Regions from separate parts of the Rahnella sp. RFA10(1/100) genome, predicted to be linked through region 2. Evidence: predicted binding sites of a transcription regulator. Region 2 holds the regulator's gene; the other holds the start of a gene.
What was found. Region 2 encodes PurR, which represses purine synthesis genes. Its sites were predicted from a motif close to CANGCAAACGTTTGCNTG; they were not measured.
Positions count from the first base shown of each region.

Region 1 (4,031 bases), on a different contig from region 2:
ACTTTACAGCGGATACAGCGACAGTAAGCAGGACAACCCGTTATTGTTCTTTTGTGAACACCGTTTTCGCGTCAGTAAACAGGGTGAGTTACAGCAACTCGAATAACGGCCAGCACAAAATTCAGCTAAAATGTCTGCCGGTAAAAAATAATTGAGGTTGAAGTGGCAGACGCAGAATTGGCAGTAATAAATGATGATGAACACTGGATGCGGTATGCCATGACGCTGGCGCTGAAAGCGCAGGACGAAGGCGAAGTGCCGGTGGGGGCAGTGCTGATTTTAGACAATCAGGTGATTGGCGAAGGCTGGAACCGGTCTATCGGTCATCATGATCCGACAGCGCATGCGGAAATCATGGCATTACGTCAGGGCGGTGACACCATACGCAATTATCGCCTGCTTGACGCCACACTTTACGTCACGCTGGAACCTTGTGTTATGTGCGCCGGGGCGATGATCCACAGCCGGATCCGCCGCGTGGTGTATGGTGCCGCTGACGCCAAAACCGGTGCTGCGGGATCGTTGCTCGATATACTGCGCCATCCGGGCATGAATCATCAGATAGACATTACTGCGGGTGTACTGGCAGAAGCCTGTTCGGAACAACTGAGTCGTTTTTTCCGTTTTCGCCGCAGTCAGAAAAAAGCGCTGCGACTGGCAGAGCGTGCTGCTCAGGCGGGTAATGCGTCGGATGAACAGGCCTGATAAACAGGCCTGCCAGCCTTACGGTGCCAGGGCTTCCTGCGCATTGACCACCGGATACCCCTGACCTAACTGAGCCTGTAAGGCGGCTTTCTGTGCCTGCTGTTTTTCCTTTTCCATCAGGTATCCCACCAGACTCAGCTGATAACGACGGATATTCTCCACATAGTTATACGCCTGCGTACCACGCGCATATCCGTAAGTCGTCCGGCTGAAGAAGCGTTTCTGATTCAGCATCGGCAAGCGTTGCTTCACATCAGCCCAGCTGTCAGGATTGCCTTTTTGCTGCGCCGTCAGCTTACGGGCATCCAGCATATGACCATAACCCATGTTATAAGCGGCAAGGGCAAACCAGATCCGTTCATCCTGCGGAATTGATTCCGGCATTTTATCCATCAGATGCGACAGATACTGGGCACCGCCGCGAATGCTCTGTTCGGCGTCAGTACGGTCGTCGACATTCAGCCCGCCCGCGGTTGCACGGGTCAGCATCATCACACCCCGTACGCCGGTCGGGGATTTCGCCTGCGGATCCCAATGTGACTCCTGATAGGCGATGGCAGCCAGTAAACGCCAGTCAATATTCCCGGCATATTTTTCAAACAGCGGCTGTAAATCCGGCAGCGTACTGTCGATGGCGTTAAGGAAAGTCCGGGTATCGACGTAATCAAAATCGCCCACATGCCCGAGATATTTCTCCTCCAGCTTTTCCAGTGTACCGTCTTCAGAAATCTGGCTGAAAAAGTCCAGCATGGCGGCCGAGAGGCTGTCGTCATCAGGTTGCTTGCGGTAGTACCAGGTCACGGGTTCGTCATCAGTGGCATCAAAAGCCACCGCCAGACGCGGATAGACGCGCTGCATCAGCGCGATAGTCACCGAATCGCCCAGCGTATAATCGAGTTTGCCGTTCTCGACTTGCTGCAACAAATCGCGTGGCGACATCTTATCGGTCGTGGTCCACGTGAGGTCGGGATACTTTTTACTGGCGTCTTCGAGTGTGGCGATATGTGCGCTGCCGGCAGACACCACCAGCGAGCCTTTGATGTCCGCAAAGCTTTTCGGACGCACGGCACCCTGCCGGTAAACCAGCTGCTGGGAAACGGAATAGTACTCCGGACCGGCGCGGTAGTTTTTCAGCCGCGCATTGTTATATACCAGCCCGGAAGCCAGCAGGTCAGTATGATCATGGTCCAGATCGTCAAACATGCTCTCGATGGTGGTGTGCTGTGTCACGACCAGCCGCACGCCCAGATAATCTGCAAAGCGTTTAGCCAGTTCGTAATCGAAGCCGAGATTACCTTCCGGAGATTCCATAAAAGTCAGTGGAGAATTGAGCGTGCTTACGCGCAATTCTCCACGGGATTTTATGTGATCCAGCTGGTCGCCTTCACCTCTGTGCCACGGGACTGCGGGCCATAAAGCCAGCGCCAGTAACAGGGCGGCGATCCCCATCAGGACATAATTAATTTTTAGTCGCGTCAAATAGTTATCTCGCTGCGGCGCTCTTGTTTTTTTACGCTATGCTGTGCAGTTAGTATGGTTATATCCCCAGTGCTGACGCATTTTGCTCAACAAAACGGCAGTCTGCAACTTTATTCATGATACCCGCAAGATATGTGGGCCTATAAATGAATATCAAGTTTCCCTGCGCAAACGGTTTCGTCGGACGCCAGCTTTCTTTATAATAGCCCGCGTTTTCCCCCTGTTGCGCCCAATGAAGCACTGTGGTCAGTGTCTTCGAAGACGAGAGATCTGTCATTATGGAAATACTGCGTGGTTCGCCCGCTTTGTCGGCTTTTCGCATTAATAAATTGTTGTCCCGTTGTCAGGAAGTCCGCCTTCCGGTCAGCGATATTTACGCCGAATATGTACACTTTGCCGATGTCAGCGCGCCGCTGAATTCGGACGAACAAACCAAGTTACAACGCCTTCTGAAATACGGTCCTTCTCTCGCTGAACATGCTCCTTCTGGTCGTTTACTGTTAGTGACCCCGCGCCCCGGCACCATTTCTCCGTGGTCTTCCAAAGCTACCGATATCGCACACAATTGCGGCCTGTCACAGGTTCTGCGTCTGGAGCGCGGTCTGGCATTTTATGTTCAGGCACCGCAACTGACCGAAGCTCAGTGGAGCGAACTGGGTGCCTTGCTGCATGACCGCATGATGGAAACCGTCTTTGGCCAGCTGGAAGACGCCAGCGCGCTGTTTGCACAGCATCAGCCTGCCCCTGTGCAACATGTGGATATCCTCGGTGAGGGCCGTGGCGCACTGGAAGCCGCCAATACCAAATTAGGTCTGGCGCTGGCGCAGGACGAAATTGATTATCTGATGGCTGCCTTTACGTCGTTGGGGCGCAACCCGACGGATATCGAACTTTATATGTTCGCACAGGCAAACTCAGAACACTGTCGTCACAAAATCTTCAACGCAGACTGGATTATCGACGGTAAAACGCAGCCGAAATCCCTGTTTAAGATGATTAAGAACACCTTCGAACACACCCCTGATCACGTGCTGTCCGCGTATAAAGATAACGCCGCCGTGATGGAAGGTTCACAGGTCGGCCGTTTCTACGCTGATGCAAAAGACGGTCTGTACGATTTTCATCAGGAACAGGCGCATATCCTGATGAAGGTCGAAACCCATAACCACCCGACGGCGATCTCTCCGTGGCCGGGTGCGGCCACCGGTTCCGGCGGCGAAATCCGTGATGAAGGCGCAACCGGCCGTGGTGCGAAACCTAAAGCCGGTCTGGTCGGTTTCTCCGTTTCCAACCTGCGTATTCCGGGTTTTGAACAACCATGGGAAGAAGACTTTGGTAAGCCGGATCGTATCGTTACCGCGCTGGATATTATGACCGACGGTCCGCTGGGCGGGGCCGCATTTAACAACGAATTTGGTCGTCCGGCATTACTGGGCTACTTCCGTACTTATGAAGAAAACGTCAACAGCCACAACGGCCCGGAGCTGCGCGGTTATCATAAACCGATCATGCTGGCGGGCGGTATCGGTAACATCCGTGCTGATCACGTACAAAAAGGTGAAATCACCGTTGGCGCGAAACTGATCGTTCTTGGTGGTCCGGCGATGAATATCGGTCTGGGCGGCGGTGCGGCATCTTCTATGGCTTCCGGTCAGTCTGATGCCGATCTGGATTTTGCTTCCGTACAGCGCGACAACCCGGAAATGGAACGCCGTTGTCAGGAAGTGATCGACCGCTGCTGGCAACTGGGCGAAGCCAACCCGATTTTATTTATCCATGACGTCGGTGCGGGCGGTTTATCGAATGCCATGCCGGAGCTGGTCAGTGATGGTAACCGTGGCGGCCGT
Region 1 covers NZ_SEWR01000003.1:127,059-131,089, reverse strand. The annotation lists gene yfhb (phosphatidylglycerophosphatase C) at 1-106, shown strand, start outside; gene tadA (tRNA adenosine(34) deaminase TadA) at 178-705, shown strand; gene mltF (membrane-bound lytic murein transglycosylase MltF) at 724-2,184, opposite strand; gene purL (phosphoribosylformylglycinamidine synthase) at 2,463-4,031, shown strand, end outside.
Region 1: a site for PurR is predicted at 2,349-2,366, ahead of purL (phosphoribosylformylglycinamidine synthase). Genes of this name have one in related genera too.

Region 2 (4,031 bases):
ATTAAGATTACTTCTCTTGGCGATGATTACTGGCAAGACCACTATGTAGGCGCACGTCGGGTAATGACCCCTAAAACGATCCGATAATAAACAATTCGTTAAGTCTGAAGGTTCGCTAATCAGCCATTGAATAGCATTTAACGAAGCGTTTCTGCAGGGAAGAACATCGGCGGTAACGGTCACTGCGTAACATTGAAAAGGGCGACGCCTGTGACAGGCGTCGCCCTTTTTTATGGCGGATCACTTATTGAATCAGTTCATTATTGCAGTGAAGCTGAAAGCGATAATCATAAGCAAAGCGCATACCGTGGTGATCAACGATAATTTCAGGTTGCTGTCCATCAAACCCCCTTTCGGATCAAATTGTGGCATTTCTTAATACCACACTCATTGTGTGCCAACGCATTTTCTCATAATTAACCTTTAAAATCTTGTGTTGAATGACAATGCGTTCCTGAGAATTTTGCTTCCACTTTCCTGCATTATAAGAGAAAATTGTCGGTTAACACGTCTGTGTGCCGGTCGATTTCACCCGAGAGCATTTCGCGCCTCATTCTGAAGAATCCACCCAATGATTTCACTGCCCTTTGAGAAGCCAGCAGTTAAATCCTCGCAGGCAAACGATTAACATAATGCTAACGTGCTGAAGCACGTGAGTTCAGGAGTCATTGTTTACATGGCAACGATTAAAGATGTCGCAAAGCGCGCTGGCGTTTCCACTACAACCGTGTCGCACGTCATCAATAAAACACGTTTCGTCGCCGAAGAAACCAAAGAAGCGGTTCTCCTTGCAATCAAAGAGTTACATTACTCTCCGAGTGCTGTAGCCCGCAGTCTGAAGGTCAATAACACTAAAACCATCGGCCTGCTGGCCACCTCAAGCGAAGCGCCCTATTTTGCCGAAGTGATTGAAGCCGTGGAAAACAGCTGCTTCTCCAAAGGCTATACGCTGATTTTGTGTAACTCGCATAATAACCTGGAGAAACAACAGGCCTACCTGCAAATGCTGGCGCAAAAACGCGTCGACGGCTTGCTGGTGATGTGCGCGGAATACCCTGATGAATTGCTCAATATGCTCGAAGAGTACCGCTCGATTCCCATGGTGGTCATGGACTGGGGTGAAGCACGCAAGAACTTTACCGACAGCATTATCGATAACGCTTTCGAAGGTGGTTACATGGCCGGTCGTTATCTGATTGAACGCGGTCATCGTGATATTGGCGTGATCCCCGGGCAACTGGCGCGTAATACCGGCGGCGGCCGCTTCCAGGGTTTTGTGAAAGCACTGACTGAAGCCAATATTCCTCTTCGTGACGAATGGGTAGTTCAGGGTGATTTCGAACCAGAGTCTGGCTACCAGGCAATGCATAAGATTCTGATGCAGAAGCATCGTCCGACTGCCGTGTTTTGCGGCGGCGATGTGATGGCAATGGGTGCAATTTGTGCCGCAGACGAACTCGGCCTTCGCGTTCCTCAGGATATTTCCGTGATCGGGTACGACAATGTGCGTAACGCCCGTTACTTCTCCCCGGCGCTGACAACCGTGCATCAGCCGAAAGAACGTCTGGGTGAAATGGCCTTTACGATGTTACTGGACAGAATTGTCAGTAAGCGTGAAGAGTCCCAGACCATCGAAGTGCATCCGAAACTGGTCGAGCGCCGTTCAGTCGCCGACGGCCCGTACCGTGATTACCGTCGTTAACAAATCACAAACGCCTGCCTGTGCAGGCGTTTTTTCTAATCGCGCAGCCATTCCTGATTCATGGTGTCTGTATCGCCCATGTATTCCAACAGCCAGCTCAGTGAAGGTGAAGGATTGCTTTGATCCCACGTCAGGCAGCACGGGCTGTCAGGGAATATATTCTCCAGTGCCAGCACCTGTAATTTTCCCTGTTCAATCCACGGCATGACCCGGTGAACCGGCATCATACCCACGCACAATCCTTCAGTCAGGCATTCCAGCGCACAGGTCCAGTCCGGCACGACCAGACGCCGCTGGTTATCGAGCGTCCAGGTATCACGCTTCGGCAATGTCCGGGAAGTATCTTCCAGGCACAATGCCGGATAAGGTCGCAGTTGATCATCGTTCAGCGCACCGGATAGCTGCGCCAGCGGATGTTGCGGGCTGACGACACAATGCCAGTCCATAAATCCCATATCACGAAAACTGAAGCGCCCGCCAACCGGTATCGCGCGCGTAGCGCCGATCGCCACGTCTGCACGCCCGTCGACCAACGCATCCCAGACACCGTTAAACACTTCCGAGTGAATAATGAGTTCGGTATCTGCAAAATGGCGATAAAAATCGAGCACCAGACGCCGTGTCCGTGCGGGTTTGACAATCCGGTCGACCGCCACACGTAATTCGCCGCGCCAGCCGTTCGCCACCTGCTGACACTGCCGGCGGGTGGCTATCATTTTTTTTGTCATAACCCGTGCTTCATCGACAAAAACCTTTCCCGCTGGCGTCAGCACTACATCACGATGTCGACGTTCAAACAACGGCACGGCCAGCCATTGTTCAAGCTGGCGGACGGTGTAACTGATGGCAGAAGGCACACGGTGTAAGTCCTGCGCAGCTGCACTAAAACTGCCGGTTCTTGCGACAGCATCAACCACTTCGAGAGCGTATTCTGACCACATAATCCAGCCTTCAATTTTTTTGATAGCAGAGTGCAAATATTAACGTTTCACAAGCCTGTTATCAAAGCGTTAAACTCCGCCCCCGGTATGAAATCTGCGTCACATCATCTGCAATAAATAAATTAACGAGACAATAATGAAACCCTCCTTTGGATTTATGCTCTATCTTGCGGGTCTGAGCATGCTGGGCTTTTTAGCCACCGATATGTATCTGCCTGCGTTCAGTGCCATGCAAACCAGTCTGATGACCAGCCCCGGGATGATCAGCGCAAGTCTGAGCATTTTTCTCGGTGGATTTGCTGTTGGTCAGTTGCTGTGGGGGCCACTGTCGGACAGAATCGCCCGTAAACCGGTATTGCTTCTTGGTCTGATACTTTTTGCGTTCGGCTGTCTGGGTGTTATCTGGGTTGAGAATGTACGCGCTCTTCTGGCTCTGCGTTTCTTACAGGCCATAGGCGTGTGTGCTGCCGCAGTCACCTGGCAGGCTATCGTTGTTGACCGTTTTTCTGCCGATGTGGCAAAAAAAACTTTTGCCAGCATTATGCCGTTAGTGGCGCTTTCTCCGGCTCTTGCACCGTTGCTGGGTGCCTGGGTGCTCAATCATTTTGACTGGGAAGCTATTTTTGCCCTGCTGACCGTCGTTGCCATCGCTTTAGTGCTGACGACGCTGACTCTGCATGAAAACAAACCGGCAAAAGACGCAAAGGCAGATAAAACCGGCTTTACGACTTTATTGAAATCGCCTGTTTACAGCGGGAATGTCATGATTTATGCCGCCTGTTCAGCGGGTTTCTTTGCGTGGCTGACGGGCTCACCGTTTATCCTGAGCGATATGGGCTATTCACCCGGTGCCATCGGGCTGAGCTATGTTCCACAGACTATCGCTTTCCTGCTCGGTGGTTTTGGTTGCCGTGTTCTGATCAACAGGCTGGACGGCAATAAAATTCTGCCATGGTTACTGACTGGTTACGGCATCAGTATGGTGGCCTTGTTCTGTGTGGCTATGTTCACAGATGCCGGGCTGACAAGTTTGCTGATCCCTTTCTGTCTGATGGCTTTGGTGAATGGTGCAACCTATCCAATTGTTGTCGCAAATGCATTAATGCCATTTCCTGCTAATACAGGTAAGGCGGCAGCGTTGCAGAATACCTTGCAGCTTGGGCTTTGCTTCCTTGCCAGCATGCTGGTTTCCGCATTTATTGTGCACCCGCTCATGGCGACAGTCACGATCATGCTGTCTACACTATTGTTGGTAGTTTTGGGCCGCTGGCTCTCTTTACAGCATAAAAATGTACGAGACGATGAGCAGCCACCGGAGCAGGAAACTCAGACTCTGCACGCAAATCAACAGTGATAATACCCTAATGTAACAGTCACTTAGCGGGCAT
Region 2 covers NZ_SEWR01000001.1:974,363-978,393, forward strand. The annotation lists gene ETV65_RS04290 (C40 family peptidase) at 1-87, shown strand, start outside; gene purR (HTH-type transcriptional repressor PurR) at 677-1,702, shown strand; gene punR (DNA-binding transcriptional activator PunR) at 1,738-2,643, opposite strand; gene punC (purine nucleoside transporter PunC) at 2,780-3,997, shown strand.